Regions from separate parts of the Janthinobacterium sp. 61 genome, predicted to be linked through region 1. Evidence: predicted binding sites of a transcription regulator. Region 1 holds the regulator's gene; each other region holds the start of a gene.

Region 1 (7,844 bases):
CGTCGAGTCGACCGGCGTCGATGGCTTCCTCGGTGGCAAACGCGGCGCGGATCAGGCGTTTCGTGCCCAGGGTGCCCACGGAACCGCGCACGCCGTGCAAGATGCGCGCCACGTCGCTGTGGCGGCCCGTTTGCAACGCTGTTTCAGCGTCGCGCACGGGCGTCATGCCCTTGTTCAGCGCATCTTCCACCATGCGCCGCAGCACGCCGCGCCCTTTCGCATCGCGTCCCATCACGCGCATCAGCGGCGCCATGGAAAACACTTCCTCATCGGCAACGGGTGCCGCCTCGGTCGTCTGCACTTGCGGGCGTTTGGGCAGGTGGCGCAGGATGACTTCCATCATCTCTTCCACCACCACGGGCTTGGCGATGAAATCGCTGATGCCGGCCGTCATGCAGCGCTCGCGCTCCGACGCCAGCACGCCGGCCGTCATGGCGATCACGGGCAAGTTCAAGCGCAGTTCCGTGCGGATGATGTGGGTGGCGCTGAAGCCGTCCATGACGGGCATTTGCATATCCATCAGCACGATGTCGTAGCGCAGCGCCTCCGTGCGCAGCCGCTCCACCGCTTGCAGGCCGTCGCCCACCACGTCCAGGGTAGCGCCCATGTGTTCGAGGATGCCGCGCGCCACGGCCTGGTTCAAATGATTGTCTTCCACCAGCAGGAAATGTACGCCGGCCAGCTCCGTGCCCAGCGGCTGGTGCAGCATGCGCTGCTCGCCGCCGTCGTTCTTGGCGATCAGCGCCTGGTGCAGGGCATCGAACAGGCTCGATCCCGTGATCGGCTTCATCAGCACGACATCGGCCTCGGCCGCGCTGGAAATCTCTTCCAGGTGGTTGCGGGCGAAGGCGTTGACCATCACCACGATGGGCTGGCGCTGGCCACTGGCCGCCTGGCGGATGGCCTTGGCCGTGGCCAGGCCATCCATCACGGGCATGTGCCAGTCGGCCAGCACCACGTCATACGGTTGCTGCTGCGCCAGGCGTTCGCGATACAGTTCGATGGCGGCAAAACCGGAGTCCACTTCGTCGGCCAGCCAGCCCCAGGCCTCGATCAGCTTGACGATCAGTTCGCGTGTAGTGCGGTTATCGTCGGCCACCAGCAGGCGCAGCTGGCCGAGGGCCGGCGTGCGCCGCGTCTCGGCCGGCTGCTCCAGCATCTCGAAGGGCACGCTGAACCAGAAGCGGCTGCCCTTGCCTTCGCTGCTGGCCACGGCGATATCGCCGCCCATCATGTGGATCAGTTGCTTGCTGATGGCCAGGCCCAAACCCGTGCCGCCGAAGCGCCGCGTGATGCTCTGGTCGCCCTGTGAAAAGGCGGAAAACAGTTGCTGTTGCTGCAGTTCCGTCATGCCGATACCCGTGTCGCGCACTTCGAAGCGCAGGCAGGCGCGCCCTTCTTCTCTCTCGGCCAGGCTGACGGCCACCACCACTTCGCCGCTCTCGGTGAACTTGATGGCATTGCCGGCCAGGTTGACGAGGATTTGCTGCAGGCGCTGGGCGTCGCCCACGAGGCGCCGCGGCACGTCGGGCTCGACGGCGATGGCCAGTTCCAGCTCCTTCTCGCCCGCATTCATCGTCATCGTCGTGGCCAGGGTATTCATGACTTCGTCAAGGTCGAACTCGACGGGCGACAATTCCATGCGGCGCGCTTCGATCTTCGAATAATCGAGCACGTCGTTGAGGATGCCCAGCAGCGACTGGCCCGCCACGCGCACCATGGTCAGATACTTGCGCTGTTCCGTGTCGAGCCTGGTATTGCCCAGCAAATAGACCATGCCCAGCACGGCATTGAGGGGCGTGCGGATTTCATGGCTCATGTTGGCCACGAAGTCGCTCTTCGCCCGGTTGGCCGCCTCGGCCCGGTCGCGCTCCAGTTCCAGTTCCGCCGCGCGCGATTCGAGTTCCTGCTGCAGGCGGTCGCGTTCGCACATCAGGCCGTTGAACGCCTCCGTCAGTTCGCCGATCTCGTCGCGCTGCTGCACTGGCACGGGCGTGAAGCGGCTGCCGCTGGTGCGCAGGGCCAGCAGGGTATCGCGCAGGCGCACCAGCGGCGACAGCAGGCGCACGGTAACCCAGCCCAGAACAAAAGCGGCCAGCAGCGAAGCGAGGATGCTCCACAGCACCAGCCGGTACAGCACGCCATCAAACGGTTCGAAGGCGTCCTCGATGGGTAGCGAGGCGGCCAGCAGCCAGTTCACCGATTTCAGGCGCTTGAAGCTGTTGACGGCCGTGATGCCGCGGCTGTTGGTGCTGACCATGCTGCCTTCGCCATCGTCCTTCAGCATCTGGGTGGTCGTCAGGTTGGCGTTCGGCTGGCGCGGCTGCAGCAAACGGCTGGTATCGGGGTGCAGCACGTAGCGCGGCACGGCGCCGCGCGTGAGAATGAAGTAATAGCCGCTCTTGCCGATCTTTTCCGAGCGCAGGCGCCCCAGCAGGTTGTCCTTGTACAGGCGCAGCACGCCGATCACCACACCGGCCACCTGGCCATCGGCGGTGAGCACGGGCGCCACCATCTGCACGATGGGCATGCCGCTCGATTTGCCCAGCATCGGCTCGGTGATCATGGGCTGACGTGTACGCAGGACGGTCTGGAAATACTCGCGCTCGGCAACGTTGATGCCGGCGCGGCCCGTGACCAGCGGCATGTCGGCCACGATGGCGCCTTGCGCATCGAGCACCAGCACGTCGTCGAACAGCACCAGCATCGAGCGGCGCGCATAGTATTCGCGCAGCTTGGCGGGTTGGGCGATCAATTCCGGCGGCTGCTGCCTGGCCGTCAGGGTGACGATTTGCAGCAGCATGCCCAGCTTGTCGTCGAGCTCGGCGGCGGTGCGGGTGATCAGGGCAGATTGCTGGCTCAGCAGTACTCGCGTGAAGTCAGCGCGCATGTGCTGCAACTGGATCATGGTGACCAGTGCGATCATGGCGATCGAGGTCAGGCTGGTGGCCAAGGCGACTTTTGCTTTGATGCCGAGAGGCTTCATGATTTCCTTTTCAGTACCGGGCGGCACAGGCGGCAGATAATGCTGTCAGGAATTTTCCTATCAATACATCAACTTGGCAAGCGGTGCCGCGCAAATTGCCCTCGCTGCAAGGGCTTTTGACGATGTTGCCATATAATTAAAGTCAGAACGTCGTTTATTCAGCGCAATTGCGGTGAAATTGGCACACGGCAACCGTGTATGCAGTAAACTCGGTATTGCATTTTCTAAAAGGTACCGACATGACTGAAGCGCTCCTCACTCCCACCTTGCCCACAGTGACCGTGGAAGCGTTGCGTGCGCGATGCTCGACCTGCAGCATGCATCAATTGTGCCTGCCGATGGGCCTCGATGTGGGCGACATGGACAGGCTGGATCAGATCATCGGTCGCCGCCGCAAGATCGTGCGCGGCGCCTCGCTGTTCCGCATCGGCGACTCGTTCCAGAACCTGTACGCGATCCGCCTGGGGCACTTCAAGACGTACCAGATCAATCCGGGTGGCGAAGAGCAGGTGACGGGCTTCCAGATGGCAGGAGAACTGCTGGGCATGGACGCCATCAGCGCCGACCGCCACCACTGTAATGCGGTGGCGCTGGAAGACAGCGAAGTGTGTGAAATCCCGTTTTCCAGCCTGGAACAATTGCTGGGCAGTATGCCTACCCTGCTGCGCCATTTCCACCGGATGATGAGCCAGGAAATCACGCGCGAGCAAAGCGTCATGCTGTTGCTGGGCAATATGCAGGCGACACAGCGCTTTGCCGCCTTCATCGTCAACCTGGCCTCGCGCTATGAGGCGCGCGGCTATTCGGGCAGCAATTTCCAGCTGCGCATGTCGCGCGAGGAAATCGGCAACTACCTGGGCCTGACCATCGAAAGCGTCAGCCGCTTATTGTCGAAATTCAAGAAGGAAGGCTGGCTGCGCGTCTCCAACCGCGAGATCGAGATCTTGCAGCCGGCCAAGTTGAAGGCCATTACGGCCGGTACGGACGTCTGCAAGTAAGTCTTACAGCTCTTCATCCGCGTGCAGCGCGATGCTGCGCTGCAGCGGCCAGGTCCAGATGCCGGACAGGCGCCACTCGCGTTTGTCGTTTTCCACCAGCACTTGCCAGCGGCTGCGCTCGAGCATCGGCAGCGCTACCGAGAAGTTGCCCGCCGCATCGGGCTGCACCAGCAGCTTGATATCTTTTTCCGGCAAGGTCGCATGCGCCAGATGCAGCTGCAGCGGACCCTGGTAAGCCTTGCCGAAGCTGTGCACGGAGCCACTGAGGCGCGCTGACGCCACGTCATACGACAGGCTGGTATCCATCGCCAGGTCGCTGGCGACAGTATCGCGCCGCAAGTCCTGGTTGATCGCCTTTCCCTGCTTGTAGTAATCGCCCACCACCAGCGCATCAGGCTGCGTAAACGCGATATAGCCCATGAAGCTGCCGACGACCACGGACAGGCCGGGACCGATCATCAGCAGCCATGGCCAGCGATGCTTGTACCACGGGGCAACGGGGGCTTGCAGCTTGAGACTGTCGGACATGATATTTCTCCTGTTTAATCGGCCAATCCCCATCCGGGGACTGGCCTTCCTACATTAGCGCGGTACGATGAATACCGCGCTTTCACGCACATGCAACGATGGGTCGTCCAGCGAGTGCAATTCGATCGCAATCTTGTTCGAGCCCTTCTCGCCCACGCCGTGCGGCACGCGCAGGCGGATCGGCCAGCCCAGCGTTTCCGTCGGCTGCAAGGTTACTTCTTCGCGCGTCAGCAAGGTCAGGCCCGGCAAGCCGGAAGCGCTGATTTTAAAATGCTGGGTTTGCTCCGAGGTGTTCATGATCTGCAAGCGGTAAACGTTTTCGATCATGCCGTCTTCCACTTCGCGTCCCATCGAACCGCGGTCGCGGATCACGTCCATTTTCAGGGGCGTGCGCAGGGCCAGCGAGGTACACACGGCGATGATGATCAGGGCCAGGATGGAAGTGTAGATCAGCACGCGCGGGCGCATGGCGCGCTGGCGGATCTGCTTCGAACTGAAGTTGTTTTCCATCGCATGGTCGGTACTGTAGCGTACCAGTCCCCGCGGCCGGTCGACCTTGTCCATCACGCTGTTGCAGGCGTCGACGCAGGCGGCGCAGCCGATGCATTCATACTGCAGGCCGTTGCGGATATCGATGCCGGTCGGACACACTTGTACGCACAGGGTGCAGTCGATGCAGTCGCCCAGCTTGTCGTTGTTGCCGGCCTTCTTGCTGATGGCGCCACGCGGTTCGCCGCGCTTGGCATCGTAAGTGATGATCAGGGTGTCCTGGTCAAACATGGCGCTCTGGAAGCGCGCGTAGGGGCACATGTATTTGCACACCTGCTCGCGCAGCCAGCCCGCGTTGCCGTAGGTTGCCAGGCTGTAGAACAAGACCCAGAACCATTCCCAGGGACCGAAATTGAGGGTGGTCACCTCGCGCGCCAGTTCCTTGATCGGCGTGAAATAGCCGACAAAGGTAAAGCCCGTCCACAGGGCGATGGCGCCCCATGCCAGGTGCTTGGCCGTTTTCTTGAAAGCCTTGCGCACGGAGGGTCCCTGCTTGTCGAGGGCCATGCGCGCGCTGCGCGTGCCCTCGATGCGGCGTTCGACCCACAGGAAGATTTCCGTGTATACCGTTTGCGGGCAAGAGAACCCGCACCACACCCGCCCGGCGATGGCCGTGACGAGGAACAACAAATACGCACAGATGATCAGCAGGGCCGCCAGATAGATGAAATCCTGGGGCCACAGCACGACGCCGAAAATGTAGAACTTGCGCGTGGTCAAATCGAACAGCAGGGCTTGCCTGCCATTCCAGGTCAACCACGGCAAGCCGTAGAACGCCAGCTGGGTAAGCCATACGCATACCCATCGCCAGGTAGCGTAGCGTCCTTTGGCCTCGCGAGGGTAGATTTGCTCGCGGGCCGCATACATCTTGATGACTTGAGGTTCCATTACGTCATTTCACGGGCGTCTGGGGATTCGACAGGCTCCAGACATACGCCGACAGCACGTGTACCTTGGACTCGCCGAGGAAATCGCTGAAGGCCGGCATGGTGTTGTTGCGTCCCTTGCGGATGGTTTCCATGATGGTATCGGCACTGCCGCCATACAGCCAGATCTTGTCCGTCAGGTTAGGCGAACCGAGCATCTGGTTACCCTTCGCATCGGCGCCGTGACAGGCCATGCAGGCGCCGAACTTGGCCTTGCCCAGCACGGATTTGACGGGATCCGAGGTCGAGCCGGATAGGCTCAGCACATAATGGGCCACGTTCTCGACATCCTTTTCGGAGCCCAGGGCGGCGCCCATCGGTGGCATTTGCCCATTGCGGCCATGCATGATGGTGGTCTTGATGATGTCGGGTTCACCGCCATACAGCCAGTCCTTGTCGGTCAGGTTGGGGAAGCCCTTGTTGCCGCGCGCATCCGAACCGTGGCATTGCGCGCAGTAGGTCAGGAACAAACGCTGGCCGATGGCATGCGCCTGCGGATCGGCGGCCACCGTCTTCAAGTCCTGGCTCAGGTACTTGTTGAACAGGGGGCCGTAGTCGGCTTCCGCCTTCTTCAGCTCTTCCTCGTACTGGCCCGTCGATTTCCAGCCCAGGCTGCCGGCATAGGTGCCCAGGCCCGGGTACAGGAACAGATACGCCAGGGCGAAGACGATGGTGATGTAGAACAACCACATCCACCAGCGCGGCATCGGCGTATTGAGTTCCTTCAAGTCCTCGTCCCAGACGTGGCCCGTGGTGCCGTCGGCAGGCGCGCCGTCGACCACTTTGATTTTCGACTGCGAGTACAGCAGCACGCCGCAGCCGATGATGCCCAGCAAGGACAGCACGATGATGTAGATATTCCAGAAGCCATTGGTAAAGTCAGCCATGGTTGCGCTCCCCTTGTGCCGGCACAGGCATGGATACCGGCGCTGCCGGATAGTCGAGCGCCTCGTCGTCGAACGGCAGGCGCGCCGCCGCGTCGAAGTCGCTATTGCTGCGGCTGAAAGTCCACCACAGGATGCCTACGAACGTCGTAAAGGAAACCACCGTCATGACGCTGCTGGCGCTGTCAAACAGGTTTTCGATTGCCATGCTAATTCCTTGTTTTGATTAATGTACCGAGGCCTTGCAGATAGGCGACCAGGGCGTCTTCTTCCGTCTTGTCCTGCAGCTGTGCCGGGCCGGCGGCGATTTCCGCATCGCTGTACGGCTGGCCCAGGCGTTTCAGGGCGCGCATCTTCGGCATGATGTCGTCAGGCACCAGCTTGGTCTTCGCCAGCCATGGGTAGGCCGGCATGTTCGACTCGGGCACCACGTCGCGCGGGTTGTTCAAGTGCGTGCGGTGCCATTCATCGCTGTAGCGGGCGCCCACGCGGGCCAGGTCCGGCCCCGTGCGCTTGGAACCCCACTGGAACGGACGGTCGTACACGAACTCGCCAGCGACCGAATAGTGGCCATAGCGTTCCGTTTCCGCGCGCAGCGGACGTACCATCTGCGAGTGGCAGTTGTAGCAGCCTTCGCGCACGTAAATGTCGCGGCCCGCCAGGCGCAGCGGCGAATACGGCTTCAGGCCGGCGACCGGCTCCGTCGTGCTCTTCTGGAAGAACAGGGGAACGATCTCGACAGCGCCGCCGATGCTGATCACCACAGTGACCAGGGCGATCAGCAGCCAGGGGTTTCTCTCAATCCATGCATGTGAAAATTTCATTTGCTTTCGCTCCTATCAGGCGTGCGCCGCGTTCAGTTCTGGAATGCGGGCGACGGGGAGTTTGCTGCCGCGCAAGGTCATCCAGGTGTTGTAGCCCATGATGCACATACCCGACAGGTACAGCAGGCCACCGGCCACGCGCACCACGT
Region 2 (7,844 bases), 3.7 Mb from region 1:
AACATGGCCGCGCCTACGCTGAGGATGATGCCGGCGATGCTGGCCGCGCTGGCCAGCAAGGCAGGCACTTCGCGGCGCGCGCGCAGGAAGGCGAAGGCCAGCAAGGGGCCCAGCAGGCCCACCGCAGGGGCGATCCAGGTCCACGGATGGGCGGCAAAGTTGAGGAACCAGGCGCCCACGTGCACTTCCGCCGTTTTCAGCATGGGGTTCGACGGGCCATCGACGACGACGGCGCTGGTGACGCGGTAGCCATCGACCCACAGCCACAGGGCCACGCCGGCCAGTGCATACAGCGCGACGGTCGCAATCGCCGCCACGCTGCCGTAGCGGCGCGAACGGTCAGCCACGGCACCGTCCGTTTTCACTTGCAGCCAGGTGGCGCCGTGCATCACCAGCATGGCCACCGAAACGAGGCCGCACAGCAAGGCGAACGGGTTGAGCAGCGCAAAGAAGCTGCCGTCATAGAAGATGTGCATGTCTGACGAGAAACGGAACGGCACGCCCTGCAGCACATTGCCTATCGCCACGCCGCAGATCAGGGCCGGTACGAAGCCGCCCACGAACAGGGCCGCGTCCCAGCGGGCACGCCAACGCGGGTCTTCGCGCTTGCTGCGGAATTTGAAGGCCACGGGACGCACGATCAGCGCCACGAGGATGACGAACATGGCCAGGTAAAAACCCGAGAACGAGACGGCGTACAACTGCGGCCAGGCGGCAAAGATGGCGCCGCCGCCGAGGATCAGCCACACCTGGTTGCCTTCCCATACGGGGCCGATACTGTTGATGATGACCCGGCGTTCCAGGTCCGTCTTGCCGGCGAAGGGCAGCAAGATGCCCGTGCCCAGGTCGAAGCCGTCCGTGATGGCAAAGCCCACCAGCAAGATGCCGATCAGCAGCCACCAGATCAGGCGCAGGGTTTCGTAAGAAATCATTTCATGCAAAATCATGGTCTGGCCCTCCTTAGGCGCGTTGAGTATGAATGGCTGCGGCCGCTGGCACGGGGGCCGGCGCCTTCTCTTCCGGCCCCTTGCGGATGGCCTTGAGCATGAGCTTCATTTCAATAACCAAGAGCACGGTGTAGATGGCGGCAAAGCCGGCAATCGTGATCAAGAGGGTCGAAGCGCCCAGGTTAGAGACAGCCACGGCCGTTGGCAGCACGCCTTCGATCACCCACGGCTGGCGGCCCACTTCGGCCACGATCCAGCCCGCTTCAATCGCCACCCACGGCAGCGGAATGGCGAACACGGCCAGCTTCAGCAGCCAGCGGTGCTTGTCCAGGGTGCGGCGCGTCGACAGGATGAAGAACGTGCCAGTGAGCAAGATAAAGAACATGCCCAGGCCAACCATCACGCGGAAGGACCAGAACAATGGCGCCACGGGCGGCACGGTGTCGAGCGCGGCCTTGCGGATCTGCTCGGGCGTGGCCTGGCGCGGATCATCGACATAGCGTTTCAGCAACAGGGCATAACCCATGGACTGGCCTTTCGACTCGAACATGTCCTTCGCCTCTTGCGGTACGGGGCTGCCTGGCGCCACGCTGCGGATGGTTTGCAGCGCGTCATACGCCTTGATGCCATCCTGGATCAGCAGCTCGCCGCGATCGACCAATTGCTCGATGCCGGGGATTTCCGTCGTCAGCGAACGCGTGCCGATCAGGCCCATCACCATCGGGATATGCACGGCGTAATGCGTCTCGCGCGCTTTCGCGTCAGGGAAGCCGAAGGCCGTGAAGGCGGCAGGCGCCGGCTCCGTGGTCCACATGGCTTCGATGGCGGCCAGCTTCATCTTTTGATGTTCTGACGACAGGTAGCCGCTTTCATCGCCGAGCACCACCACCGACAGCGCGGCGGCCAGGCCGAACGAGGCAGCCACCGTCATCGAGCGCTTGGCCAGCTGCACGTGGCGGCCTTTCAGCAAATACCAGGCGGAAATACCCAGCACGAAAATCGCCGCAGCCGTATAGCCAGCCGACACGGTGTGCACGAATTTCGCCTGTGCTACAGGATTTGTCAGCACGGCGCCGAAGTCCGTCACTTCCATGCGCATGGTCTGTGGATTGAAGGCCGCGCCGACGGGATTTTGCATCCAGCCGTTGGCGATCAGTATCCACAGGGCGGAGAAGTTCGAGCCGATGGCCACCAGCCAGGTCGTGACCAGGTGGCCGCGCTTCGACAGCTTGTCCCAGCCGAAGAAGAACAGGCCGACGAAGGTCGCTTCCAGGAAGAAGGCCATCAAGCCCTCGATGGCCAGCGGCGCGCCGAAAATGTCGCCCACATAATGGCTGTAATAGCTCCAGTTCATGCCGAACTGGAACTCCATGACGATGCCCGTCGCCACGCCCATGGCGAAGTTGATGCCGAACAAGACACCCCAGAACTTGGTCATGTCGCGCCAGATGGGGCGGTTCGTCATCACATACACCGTCTCCATGATGGCGAGGATCACTGACAGGCCTATCGTCAGCGGAACGAATATAAAGTGGTACAGAGCTGTCAGCGCAAACTGCAGTCTGGATAAAGCGACAATATCGAAGTCCATATGATTTCCTTGGTGTGTCCCTACTGTGATTGTAAACTTGGCATCTATCTGCTGCAGTCCGCTTGGCGCCGGTGTTGTAAAATTGTCAGTCAGCGCCGCCTGTGGCTCCCCTATTCTTCTTCAATCGCCGCGCAAGCCGGCCAACGCCGCCTCGAAGGCTTGCGTGCCACGGTGCGCGTCAGCCACGATGCGGCCATCGCGCAGGCTGACCAGCCGGTCCGCCAGCGCCGCTTCGCGCCGCAAGTGGGTGGCGATCAACAAGGTACGTCCGTCGCTGCGCGCGCGCAGGCGCTGCAGGACATCGATTGCCACCTGCGCATTGAGCGCCTCGGTGGCTTCGTCCAGCAGCCACAAGGTCGATTCGTGCAGGAACAATCGCGCCAGTGCCAATCGCCGCGCCTGCCCGCCAGACAAGCCCAGGCCGCCTTCGCCCAGCAAGGTATCGAGGCCGCCCGCGAAAGCCCGCACTTCTTCGTCCAGGCCGGCCGATTGCAGCGCAGCCCACAGCTGCGCATCGCTGGCGGACGGGTCGGCCAGGCGCAGGTTATCGCGCAGGCTGTCCTGGAACAGTTCCGTTTTCTGGGTAAACAGGCAGGCGCGCGGCGCGCTCACCTTGCCCGACAACGGCGCCAGTTCGCGGGCGGCGATGGCCAGCAAGGTGGACTTGCCCACGCCGCTGGGACCGATCAAGGCCACTCTTTCGCCATCCGCGATGTGCAGCGATACGTCATGCAAAATGGCGACATTGCTGCCCGCATGCGCGGCGCTGACATGTTCCAGGCGCAAGCCCGGCGCGCTGTCAGCCGGCAGAGCGGCGATCTCTTGAGCATCGAGCCGCGGCGCCAGGCGGCGCATGGCCAGCAGCATGCGGCCCGCTTCCAGGGCGCCACGGCGCAGTCCCGCAAACGGCTCCACGGCCGTCAGGGCGATCAGCAGGGCCAGGGCTGCCAGCGGCACGTTCAGCGCCTGCTGCTGCACCAGCGCGGCCACGGCCAGCAGCACGCCGGCCAGGGTCACGCTGCCGGCCACGCCGTAAGCGGCGCCAGCCGCCGTCTCCAGGCGCTGCAGGGCGAAATCGGCTTGCGCCAGCGAGCAATCAATCTGCCCCAGCGCGGCGCACTGGGCGTCGATGCGCCCCGCCATGACGAGGTCCGTCTGGCCCGCCACCAGGTCGATGGTGCCGGAACGCAGTTTTTCGATGGCGCGCGAGCGCACGATGGCGGGACGGCGGGCAGCGCGCGCGACCAGCCAGCTGATGCCCCCGCCGGCGGCCAGCAGCCACGCAGCCAGGCCCAGGCCCAGCTGCCACTGCATCGCGCCCAGCGCCACGCCCGCCAGCAAGGCCGCGCACAGTGCCGTGAAGGCTGGCACCAGCAGGCGCAGGTACAGCGCTTCGAGCGCATCGATATCGGCCGTCAGGCGGAACAGCAGTTTGGCCGGCTGGCGCAGCAAGCGGCTGGCCGCTTCCGGGCGCGACCAGCCACGGAACAGCTGCACGCGGATGCTGGCCAGCGCGGCGAATGTGGCGTCATGCGTGACGAGGCGCTCCGCATAGCGCGAACCCGTGCGGCCGATGGCCAGCAGGCGGATGCCGGCCGAAGGACCGAACACATCGAACAGCAAGGCCGTCGAAGCGTGCAAGCCAGCGATAGAGGTGGCCGTAATGAACCAGCCGGACAGGCCCAGCAAGGCCATGCCGGCCACCGCCGTCAGGGCCGCCAGCATGGCGCCACCGATCAGTTTGCCCGGCTGGGCCAGCAGCAATTGCCGCAGGACAGGGTTCGCTATAAGTGAATTTTTCATGCGCGCGCTTCTTCCTTATGCTCCTGCACTTGCGCCTGCGCATCGACCTGCACCGTGCGCTGCAAACGGCCAGCCAGCACGGGGTCATGCGTGGCGACAATCATCGTCTTGCCCTTGGCCAATTCCAGCAAGGCATCGGTCACGCGTGCCGCCGTTTCGCTGTCCAGGTGGGCCGTCGGTTCATCGACCAGCAGCAAATCGGCGTGCGGATGCAGGGCCACGCGGGCCAGCGCCAGGCGCACGGCCTCGCCGCCGGACAAGCCCTGGCCGCCATCGCTGAGCATGACGGCCGGCTGCGCCTGCGCCACGGCGGCCAGATCGGCCAGGTGCAGCGCCTGCGTCACGTGCGCGGCATTTGCGCCAACGCGGCCCAGGGTCACGTTCTGGCTGACGGAAGCGGCAAACACGTGCGGACGCTGGCCCATCCAGGCCATGCGCTGGCGCAAGGTATTCACGGTACTGTCGGTCAGGCGCACGCCGCCGATGCGGATATCGCCGCCGCTGGCGGGCAGCAAGCCGGCCAGCAAGGATAGCAAGGTGGTCTTGCCGGCGCCGCTGGCACCCAGCAGGGCCACGTGCTCGCCGGCGCGCACAGTCAGCTTGAACTGCTCGAACACGGGCGCTTCGCCAGGATGGGCAAAGCGCAGTTGATGGATCTCGACGGCGGGAGGTGGCGCCACCGCCATGGCGGCGGCGGAAACGGCAGCAGCTTCCACCCCGGCGCCAGGCAAGGGCACGCCATCGGCAGCCAGGTCGTGCAAGCCGGCCAGGCCCGCTTCGCCGGCCGCCTTGTCGTGCCAGACGGCGGCCAGTTCGCGCAGCGGCTCGAAGAATGCGGGCGCCAGCAGCAGGATGAACAAGCCCTGCCCCAGGCTCAGTTCCCGACCCCAGGTACCGAAATTGATGCTGCCCAACAAGGAGAAACCGATGAACGCCGCCACCATGGCCACGCCCAGCGCGGAAAACAATTCCAGCACGGCGGACGACAGGAAGGCGATGCGCAGCACCACCATCGTGCGCCGGCGCACGGATTGCGACGAGACATCCAGCCTTGCGGCCGTGGCGTCGACGGCATCGAGCGCGCGCAAGGTGGCCAGACCGCGCAGGCGGTCCAGCAAAAAGGCGTTCATGCTGCCCATTTCCACCATCTGCGCGCGGCTGGCCGCTTGCGCGCCCATGCCCACCAGGGCCATGAAGACGGGAATCAGGGGCGCGGCGATGAGCAGGATCAAGGCGGCGATCCATGACAGCGGCGTCACCACGGCGAGGATCACGAGGGGCACAAGCATCACCTTCCAGCGCGCGGGCTTGTAGCGCACCAGATACGGCACGATGGCTTCGGCCTGCTCGGCGATGACGCTGGCCGCCTGGCCCGACTGCGCGCGCTGGCGGTCCAGCGGCGAACGGCGCGCCAGCGCCTGCGCCACTTCCCCGCGCAGGCTGGACAGGTGCTCGCGCGCCGCAGCATACATGCGCCGCGCGCCCCACGCTTCACAGCCGGCGCGCAGCACGCCCAGCAGCAGCACGCCAGCGGTCGGCAGCAGGGCCGCGCGCCAGGGCGCACCGTCGAGCATGGCTTGCACGGCCCAGGCCAGCAAGGCCGCTTGCGGCAGCCACAGCAAGGCGGCACCACCTTGCGCCAGGCTGGCGGCACGGGGAAGAATAAAGCGGGGCAAGGATGGTGGCGTGGCAGGCATCTCTAAACTTTTTGAGTTTTCAGAATTTTCTGTAAATTCGATTTTTTGTATAATACTGCGAAACATGACATAAATCAATTGACCCTGCGGGTGTGGCGTGAAAAAATTCAGATAATTATGAAAACTCAAAATATCCACATGACGCCGCTGATCCTGACCTTTGTCAGCCATTTCGGCGAGATGGGCAGCCGCTGGGGCTTTAACCGTACGGTGGGACAAGTGTACGCCTTGTTGTTTGTCTCGGAGCTTCCTTTGCACGCGGACGAAATCGCGGAACACCTGAGTTTTTCACGCTCGAACGTCAGCATCGGTTTGAAGGAATTGCAGGGCTGGGGCTTGATCCGCCAGTCGCGCATCCCCGGCGACCGGCGCGAATATTTTTCCTCGCTGGGCGATGTGTGGCAAATCTTCCGCGTGGTGGCCGCCGAACGCCGCCGTCGCGAAGTGGCACCCACCTTGACAGTGCTGCGCGAATCGCTGCTGGCGCCGGCCACGGAACCCGTGGACCAGTATGCGCAAGAGCGCATGCGCGAAATGTATGAACTGGTCGACCTGGCCAACACCTGGTTCGACGACTTGCAGCGCCTGTCGCCCGAATCGATGGCGCAACTGATGAAAATGGGCGCCAAGGTGCAAAAGCTGCTCAATGCCAAGGACCGCCTGTTTGGCAAGAGTCCCGACGACAGCGAGAAATAAGCGCAGCGTTTACACGCCGCATACACGCGGCGCCCGACTCTTTACACCGTCTTTATGCCTCTCTCGCTATGCTGGCTGGCACCACCGCCACCCTTGCGAAGGAGCTTCCATGCATGAATCCCCATTCCAGCCACGCGCGCGCGACCTGATCCGCCAGCATTTGCCTGCGCGTGAAAGGCTGCGCCTGGCACGCCTGGCGAGCAAGAAAATACTGTCCGTATTGTCTGCGCTGCTGTGCGCGGTGCCGCTGCTGTATTTGCTGAGCGTGGTGCTGTTTGCGCAGCCATAAGGCCGCGAGCGTATAGACAGGAAGAGAGAAGGATGCGGCCGCATGGCGCAAGCCGTGGCCAGTATGAAACTGGTCCGCCCAGAGGGAATCGAACCCCCATTCACGGTTTAGAAGACCGTTGTCCTATCCGTTGAACGATGGGCGGAGAGGTGCAGTATTTTAATCCATGCGCGCTAGCAATGAAATGCCTGCGCGGAATAGAAAACGGGCTGTCATTTCTGACAGCCCGCTTATGACTTTGGTCGGAGTACAAGGATTCGAACCTTGGACCCCCTGGTCCCAAACCAGGTGCGCTACCGGGCTGCGCCACACTCCGAAGACAAGATAATAACGCCCCCACCCAATTTCGTCAATTGCCATAGACGAATTAGATGGAAATAACTATCGGTTCCTGCCTATCACGCGGTGACTTTATCGGCAATGCGGCGCGCCATGCTCTCGGCCTGCACTTTATCTTTCGCCTCGACCATCACGCGGATCAGCGGTTCGGTGCCCGAAGCGCGGATCAGCACGCGGCCTGTGTCGCCCAGTTCGGCCTCGACCAATGCTTTCTCGGCCACCATGGCGGCATTTTGTTGCCAGTCGAAACCGGGCGCCACGCGCAGGTTGATCAGGGTTTGCGGAAACAGCACCAGTTCGGCCAGGCATTGCTGCAGGCTCTGGCCGCTGCGTTTGAGCGCGGACAAGACTTGCAGCGCGGAGACGATACCGTCTCCCGTCGTGTGGCGGTCCAGGCACAGCAAATGGCCGGAGCCCTCGCCGCCCAGTATCCAGCCCTTTTCCTTCATGACTTCCAGCACATAGCGGTCGCCCACCTTGGC
Region 3 (7,844 bases), 2.8 Mb from region 1:
GCAGGCGCACGGTGCTGACAGGCAATTCCAGCACGCCATGCGGCCCCCGCGGACGCCAGGCGAAGCGGGGAGCATCTGGCATGCCGTAGTGGTCGTGGCGGATCGGGTAGATGCTGGAACTGTAGCGGTAGCCCGCTTCCTGCAGCACGTCGAAGGCCCACAGATTGGCCGCGCCGATGGAAAAGCTGGGCGCCCGGTAGCCGCGCACGGCCTGCCCCGTCAGCTGTTCCAGGATGGCCTTGCTGTGGCGCACATCGTCGGCAAACTGCGCGGCTGACTGATCGCAGGCGCGCAGGTGGGCGTAGCCGTGGCTGGCCACTTCGTGTCCGGCGGCCGCTACGCGGCGCAGCATGGCCGGATAGCGCTCGGCGATCCAGCCCAGGGTAAAAAAGGTGGCGTGGATGCGCCGCGCTTCCAGTAGCAGCAGGATGCGCTCGATATTCGCCTCGACCCGGCATTCCAGGTGCGGCCAGTCGGCGCGGGCGATATGTGGCGCGAAGGCGGACACCTGGAAATAATCTTCCACGTCAATGGTCAGGGCGTTACGTAGTATGGCTGGCGGCGTCATGGCGGTCCCCGGCGCACCGCCAACCAGGGCGCGATGACGGCGGCGATGCGCGTGGCCGCGTGGCCATCCCACAGGGGGGGGATGCGGCCACGCTTGCCGCCCGTCTCCAAGATGGCGCGCGACAGCGCCAGGATGGCGGCCGGGTCCGTGCCTGCCAGGGTGTTCGTGCCGTCGCTGACCGTGACGGGCCGCTCCGTACTGATGCGCAAGGTCAGACAGGGAACGCCCAGGGCCGTGCTTTCTTCCTGGATGCCGCCCGAATCGGTCAGCACCAGGCGCGCGCCCTGCATCAGGCCCAGCATTTCCAGGTAGCCCAACGGCGGCAGGCAGACGATGGCTTGCCGCGCCAGCAACGCTTCCATGCCCGCCAGGCGCAAACTGGCCCGGGTGCGCGGGTGGATGGGAAACAGCAGCGGCAGCTGTCGCGCCAGTTGCCCAAGCGCCTGCAGCAGTGCTTCCAGCCGCACCGCGTCATCCACGTTCGATGGCCGGTGCAGGGTCAACAGGCCATACGCGGGCGGGCAGGCGTGGCCGTGGGCGCGCAGGGTGGTGGCGGGCTTGACTGCGCGCGGCAGTTGCTGCCGCAGGCTGTCGATCATGACGTTGCCCGTGAAGTGGATGCGTTCGGGGGCGATGCCTTCGCTCAGCAGGTTGGCGCGCGCGCCTTCCTCGCTGGTCAGCAGCAAGTCGGACAACTGGTCCGTCAGCACGCGGTTGATTTCCTCGGGCATGTGCCGGTCACCGCTGCGCAAGCCCGCCTCCACATGGATCACGGGCGTGCCGCGCTTGGCCGCCACCAGCGCGCACGCCAAGGTGGAATTGACGTCGCCCACCACCAGCACGGCGTCGGGGGCCAGCGGCGGAGGGGCGTCGAGCACGGCATCGAAGCGGCGCATGATCTCGGCCGTCTGCTGCGCATGATTACCGGAGCCGACGTCGAGGGCGATGTCGGGCGCGCGCATGCCCAGGTCGGCAAACAGCTGTCCGTTCATGGCCGTGTCGTAATGTTGTCCAGTATGCAACAAGGTCACGCGCACGGCAGGCGCCTGGTGCGCCAGGGCGGCCAGGATGGGCGCCATTTTCATGAGATTGGGGCGCGCGGCCACCACGCACAGCAGGTGCGCGGGCGCGTCGGATGAAAGGGCAGGGTCGGACATGCTGCGGCCTCCTTAGAATTGCATGGTGAGCGTGGCGCTAACGCCGTTTTCGCGGTAGTCGCCGCCCCGGTTGCTGGTGTGGCGCACGTGCCGCACGTCGATGCTGGCCGTCATGTTCGGCTGCAGGATGCGCGTGTAACCCGCCGTCACGGTGATGTTGTTGTCGCGCCGCGGCACGCTCAGCGAGCGCACGCTGGCGTAACCGGCATCGACATTCACGCTGCTGCGCGAATTGGCTTGCCAGCTCCAGCCCAGATTGCCGCCGACCTGGCGCATGCGGTCTTCGCTGCCGAATGTCATGCCAGGCAGCAAGGCGCTGTCGATGCCGCTGGCCGTTTGCGCCGTGCGGTCGACGGCCGTGACGCCGACGACCATCGCGCTCTTCGCCGTGGCGCGCGCCATCGTCAGTTGCAGCTGTTTTTGCAGGAAATAGCGGTGACTGAAGTAATTGATGGCGCCCCGTTCCGGCCCCAGCTTGTTGGCGTAGCGCAGGAAGGCAGCGATGCGCAAGCGCCTGTCACGCGCATTGGGAAGGATTGCGCGCCATAATTGATCGAGCAACTGGCCCGCGTCGTGGTCGCCCAGGCGCGCAAACTGCGTGGGCAGGGTGGTGATGTTTTCGCTGTAGCTCAGTTGCCAGTTGGTATGGCGCTGCAGGAGCGTGGCATCGAGGCTGTAGGTGTTGCCAAAAAAGCGCTTGCCCGTGCTGAAGGCCAAGCTGGTGCGCGGCGACGGTGTCCACACGCCGCCCAGCGACCAGAAACGGCCTTCCGGCGCCTTGCCGGTGCTCGACATATAGCTTTCCTTTTCCGTGCCGCCGCTGGCCGTGGCCGCCCATTTTCTGCCGAACGGATAGCGCAGGCCCACGCTGCTGCGCTGCATGCGCACGGGCGCCAGCTTGCTGTCCTGCGTGCGGCGCACGTCGTGGCTGGCGTTCCAGGTCCAGCCCTGGCTGCGCGGCTCGCCGCCGAGCAGCAATTCCAGCTCGTCGCTGTGTACGGACAGCAGGTCGCCGCCGCTGTCGACCGAATTGCGCGTGTAGCGCAGTTCGGCTGTGGCCAGGCCACGGAAGCGGTGGCGCAGGTAGGGGCTGATGCCGGTGGTGCGCACCGTGCTGGCATTGTCCGTGTCCGGAAGATCGGCTATCAGTTGCTGGCCGAATGGCGAGATGTTGCGCCGACTCACGCTGGCGTTGGCATCGATGAAGAACCAGTCCTGCACCAGTTCGGCGTCGGCCGCAGCGCGCAAGTCGTGGTCTTCGCTATTGCCGCGCTGCCCCGAGAGGGATTTGTGCCAGCTGTAATCGAGGTCCACGCGCAGGCGAGGGCCCGTGCCGATGAGGGCGATGGCGGGTGCGATTTCCGTGATGTAATCCGATTGCGCCTTGCCGGGCGGCGCGCGCAGCGCATTGTCCGTATAACTGACACGCTGGCGCAGCGAGGGTTGCACCAGCCAGTCGACAGCCAAGGCCGGCACGGGCAGCAACAGGGACAGCAACGGCAGCAGCGGCATCGCCTGCGGCGTGCGGCGGCTAGTCGTAATAGCCATAGCCGTAGTAGTCGTTGCCGGGAAACGATTTGGTCTTGTTATAGATTAAATGGATGTGTTCGCACGATTCGATCTGGCGCAGCGCTTCCTTGACGGCGTGCTGGGTCGTCGTTTCCGCCTCGACCACCATCACCACCTGGCCCATCTGTCCCACGAGCGCGTGCGCTTCGCTTGTGATCAAGAGGGGCGGCGAATCGAAGACGACGACGCGGTCGGCGTAGCGGCTGGCGATCTCGGCCAGCAGCCGGCTCATGGCCCGGCTGGCCAGTAACTCCGTCGCATGCTTGTTGCTGCGCCCGGCAGGCAGGATGCTCAGGTTGGCCACGTTGGTTTTCAGGATCACGTCCGCCATGGCCAGCTGCGGGTCGAGCAGCACGTCCATCAGCCCCGGCTCGGGCGACAGGCCCAGCACTTTCAGCACGGACGGGCGCGCCACGTCGGCATCGACCAGCAGCACCGTGATATCCATTTCCATGGCGATGCTCATGGCCAGGTTGACGGCGCAATACGTCTTGCCTTCGCCGGGCATGGCGCTGGTGACGACGATCAGGTTGCCGTGGCGGATGGCCTCGGCGCCGCTGGCGCGCGCCTGGCGCAGCAGCGGGCGCTTGATGATGCGGAAGTCTTCGGCCACCGAACTGCGCCCGCCTTCCAGCGTGAGCATGCCTTGCTCCGCCAACCTGGCCAGGTTCAGGGCGCGGTACTGGGGGTTGCTGGCCGCCGCCAGGGTGTCCGCGCTGTCGGCATCATCGGCGTTGTCCGCTGCGTACGGCATGGGGGTTTCCGCCACGCCCGGGATGAGGCCTTCCTGCCTGCCGCTGTCCTTGCTGGTGCACTCCTTGCTGGTCATCGTCGCTCCCGTGGCGTGGTCTAGAATTTGAGCAGGGCGGCCGTCATGACCCCGCTGTACAGCAAAAACAGGCTGCCCAGACAGGCGGTAAATCCATAGCGGGCGCGGCGACGGCGCACCTGCTGCAGCGGCGTCCAGTTCATCGATACCGTGCCCAGCACGTTCAAGCCCGTGGCATCGCGCAGTTCGGCGGGGCTGAGGAAGGTGGGGCGCACCTGGCTGATCAAGAGGGCCGTGGCGATGCCGGCTACCAGGGCTGCGCCCAGCGCCGCGCTGAACAGCAGCGGACGGTTCGGGCCGACGGGCGCATATTGCACCGTGGGCGGATCGATGATCTTGAAGGCCATCATCTCGGTGGTGGAACTGAGTTCGCCCGACAGCTTGGCCGCTTCGCGCCGGCCAATCAGCTTTTCATAGTTTTCCTTGTTGATGATGTAGTCGCGGTTCAGTTGCGCCAGCTGCGATTCCACCTCGGGCACGGCATTGCTTTGCGCCAGCAGGCGCTCATTGCGCGCCTTGTATTCCTGCACGCGGGCGCGGATGGCGGCCACCTTGGCGTCCGCGTCCGTCAGCGCCACCTTCAGCTGCTGCAGCATGGGACTGTAGTTCTTGCCCGGGTCGCCTGACGCCGTTTTCAGCTTGCTTTCCTCGACCTTGCGCTCTTCCAGCTGGGCAATGAGGCGCTTCGAGGCGATGATGTCGGGGTGCAACTCCGTAAATTGCATGCGCAGGCTGTCCAGATTCTTGTTGAGCGAGGCGATGCGCTCGTCGAGTTCCGGGTTCGTGATGGCCGACGCGTTCGGCTCCAGGTCGAGCACGGGTTCGTCGCCCTCGATCTGGCTCAGGATGGCCTTGCGCGATTGCTCCGCCTCGAGCAATTCCAGCTTCGCATTGTTCAGACTATCGGACGACATCTGCAACTGGCTGCCATAGTCGATGCCCTGGCGCGGCAGCAGCAGATTGTTGCGGATCTTGAATTCCTTCATCAGGTTTTCCGCCGCGCTCAGCTTGTCCTCGTAATTCTTGATCTGCTCGTCGATGAATTGCACGGCTTTCTGCGAATCGCCTTTTTTTCCCTGGAAACTGCCTTCGACAAAGATGGTCAGCAGGCTTTGCACCACGTCGCGCACCAGCTTCGGGTCGCGTCCGCTGTAGCTGATGGTGTAGATATCGTAGGCGTTGGTGCCGGTGATCTTGATGCGGCTCATCAGCTCATCGAGCCGGGCTTCATGTTCGCGCACGGTCTTCGAATCGAGATCGAGGTCGACCATGCGCATGACGCGCTCCACGTTCGGGCGGCTGAGCAGGGTGCGGCTCATGATGGCCACCTGCTGCTCCGTGTTCGGCACGCTGGTCATGCCGGCCAGCAGCGGCTTGAGGATGGTTTGCGTATCGACAAACACGCGCGCCGACGTCTGGAAGTCGTCGGGTAGCGTAATCACTCTGATGAAGCTGCCGATCGCCACCAGCCATGCCACCAGCACTGCATGCCAGCGGTATTTCCAGATGCCCTTCAGGCTGGAAAGCAGTTGCTGTATCAATTGCTCCATGTCGCTTCCTTCAGGTGACGGTGCTGCACGGTCGATGGCTGGGCGGCGCGGACAACGGCGTCTTGCAAGGAATGCTTGCCTGTTGAGTAAGCAAAGTATAGAGCGCCTGTCGGGCAAGATTTCCCAAGATGATTGCTTCTTGATACGCCTCAAGGTTCACTTGCCGGGTTTTAATAATCATAGGAAGTTCGCGGCCCAGGCTGGTTCTGCGGGAACTGCCATGGACGCGCCATCGACTCGAAGAGGCCCCGCATGAATCCGTTTCGCCGTGCATTTGTCTGCCACACGCTGGTCCTGGCCTGTAGCGCGAGCTTGCTGGGGGGCTGCCGCGCACGCTATCCGCTGGCGCCCGCCGACGACAGCGCCCCCATGCACGATTACCTGATCGGCCCGGGCGACTCCGTCAACATCGTTGTGTGGCGCAATCCGGAAGTGTCGCTAACGGTGGCCGTGCGGCCGGACGGCAAGATCACGACGCCGCTGGTCGAGGATTTGGCCGCCAGCGGCAAGACATCGACCCAGCTGGCGCGCGACATCGAGCACGCCTTGGGCAAGTTCATCCAGCAACCGGTGGTGACGGTCATTGTCACCAATTTCTCCGGCCCGTACGGCGAGCAGATCCGGGTCATCGGCGAGGCGGCCAAGCCGCAGGCGCTGCCGTACCGCCTGGGCATGTCGCTGATGGATGTGCTCATCGCCGTGGGCGGCATTACGGACTTTGCCGCTGGCAACAAGGCCAGCATCATCCGCACGACCGATGGCAGGCAGCAGCAGCTGGGTGTGCGCCTGGATGACCTGCTCAAGAGTGGCGATATTTCCGCCAACGTCATGATGCGGCCGGGTGACGTGCTGTTGATACCGGAGAGCTTCTTTTAGTAGCGAACTCAGCAATATTAAAACCGCAGTGACATTTGTCTTTTTGTACTCTTCAGTAAATTTCAGCGCGCAATGTTGCCATCCAAAGGCACCATCTTCTGTTTATTTGTCTGGAATTGGGAACTTTTCTCGACTTTTTCTTGTCTCAAGGCATTGGCTTCAATCCGTCGCGATGGCGGCCGATGAACGTGAGGACAAGATGAGCGTGAAAGATGAACCCATTATTTCCTTCGACACGCCAGGCACCTTCAGTGACCTGGTGGTGGGCGAGGGACAGATCGACCCGGCCATGGAGCACGAGCTCGACCTGCAGCGCTTTCATATCCGCATGGCCAATTCGCGTGGCCGGCGCGAAGCGGCCAGTTTGCTGATCCGCAAGATGTACGGCTGGCGCGGCTATGCCGTCGATCCCGGCATCGCGCATGCCCTGAACAAAATCACCCTGTTTGCGGAAACGGCAGGCTCCACCGTCGGTACCATGACCTTGTGCCTGGACAATGAAGAGACGGGCTTGCCCGCCGATGAAAACTTCCGCGACAAGCTCGACTCGCTGCGCGCAGAGGGGCGGCGTCTTTGCGAACCATCGCGCCTGGCCATCGACAAGGGCGTGAGCAAGCGCGTGTTTGCGGCGTTGATTCATATTTCGTATATCTATGCCCACAATATTCACGGTTTTACGGATTATGTGATCGAAGTCAATCCACGGCATGTGGTGTTTTACAAGCGCATGCTCGGTTTCAAGGATTTTGGCGGCCAGCGAGAGTGCACGCGCGTAGGGGCGCCGGCCGTGCTGCTGCGTCTGGACCTCGACTACATGGGGGCCAGGATCCGCGAGTACGGCGGCATGATGGAGCAGCATGGGGGTGAACGATCGTTTTACCCCTATTTTTTCCCGACATGGGATGAACCTGGCATCACCGACCGGCTGAGGCAGGGACGCAACTGACGCATTTATCTTTCAGCAGGATCGTTTGCATGTGGCTGCCCGGAATCGCGTAGGTGATACCGCTGGGCGTGCTGATGGCCGCTTCTTTCAAACCTTTGACATACACCATGTTGACGATGCCGTAGACGAGACCAGTCTCGGGGTCGAACAGGGGGCTGCCGCTGCTGCCCGGATACGCCGTCGCGTCCAGCTGGAACACGATGTACGGTGCTTTTTTCAGTTGCGCCAGGCGCCGTGGGTCAAGGCGCTGCGCATTGTCGCTGGGCGTGACCACCGGCGTCAGCGACGACACGGTGGCGCGGTGCGTGACGTGATGTAAGCCCAGCAAGGTAGCCAGAGGAAATCCCGT

The links. Region 1 encodes FNR, which switches genes on or off when oxygen is low (the NO sensors DNR and NnrR bind a similar motif). Its sites were predicted from a motif close to TTGATNNNNATCAA; they were not measured.
Region 2: a site for FNR is predicted at 6,103-6,116, ahead of cydD (thiol reductant ABC exporter subunit CydD). Genes of this name have one in related genera too.
Region 3: a site for FNR is predicted at 5,813-5,826, ahead of CLU92_RS07220 (XrtA system polysaccharide chain length determinant). Genes of this name have one in related genera too.

The regions. Positions count from the first base shown of each region.
Region 1 is NZ_PJMQ01000001.1:4,396,087-4,403,930, reverse strand. Features, by position in the region: gene CLU92_RS19925 (response regulator) at 1-2,986, opposite strand, end outside; gene fnr (fumarate/nitrate reduction transcriptional regulator Fnr) at 3,226-3,984, shown strand; gene CLU92_RS19915 (FixH family protein) at 3,988-4,512, opposite strand; gene ccoG (cytochrome c oxidase accessory protein CcoG) at 4,567-5,949, opposite strand; gene ccoP (cytochrome-c oxidase, cbb3-type subunit III) at 5,954-6,874, opposite strand; gene CLU92_RS19900 (cbb3-type cytochrome c oxidase subunit 3) at 6,867-7,079, opposite strand; gene ccoO (cytochrome-c oxidase, cbb3-type subunit II) at 7,081-7,695, opposite strand; gene ccoN (cytochrome-c oxidase, cbb3-type subunit I) at 7,711-7,844, opposite strand, start outside.
Region 2 is NZ_PJMQ01000001.1:722,076-729,919, reverse strand. Features, by position in the region: gene cydB (cytochrome d ubiquinol oxidase subunit II) at 1-947, opposite strand, end outside; gene CLU92_RS03390 (cytochrome ubiquinol oxidase subunit I) at 961-2,538, opposite strand; gene CLU92_RS03385 (amino acid ABC transporter ATP-binding/permease protein) at 2,659-4,341, opposite strand; gene cydD (thiol reductant ABC exporter subunit CydD) at 4,338-6,038, opposite strand; gene CLU92_RS03375 (GbsR/MarR family transcriptional regulator) at 6,156-6,734, shown strand; gene CLU92_RS03370 (hypothetical protein) at 6,844-7,023, shown strand; tRNA gene CLU92_RS03365 (tRNA-Arg) at 7,094-7,168, opposite strand; tRNA gene CLU92_RS03360 (tRNA-Pro) at 7,263-7,339, opposite strand; gene glmM (phosphoglucosamine mutase) at 7,422-7,844, opposite strand, start outside.
Region 3 is NZ_PJMQ01000001.1:1,564,667-1,572,510, reverse strand. Features, by position in the region: gene CLU92_RS07240 (XrtA system polysaccharide deacetylase) at 1-568, opposite strand, end outside; gene wecB (non-hydrolyzing UDP-N-acetylglucosamine 2-epimerase) at 565-1,725, opposite strand; gene CLU92_RS07230 (TIGR03016 family PEP-CTERM system-associated outer membrane protein) at 1,738-3,273, opposite strand; gene CLU92_RS07225 (XrtA-associated tyrosine autokinase) at 3,257-4,123, opposite strand; gene CLU92_RS07220 (XrtA system polysaccharide chain length determinant) at 4,144-5,673, opposite strand; gene CLU92_RS07215 (XrtA/PEP-CTERM system exopolysaccharide export protein) at 5,926-6,549, shown strand; gene CLU92_RS07210 (long-chain N-acyl amino acid synthase) at 6,749-7,495, shown strand; gene CLU92_RS07205 (serine protease) at 7,464-7,844, opposite strand, start outside.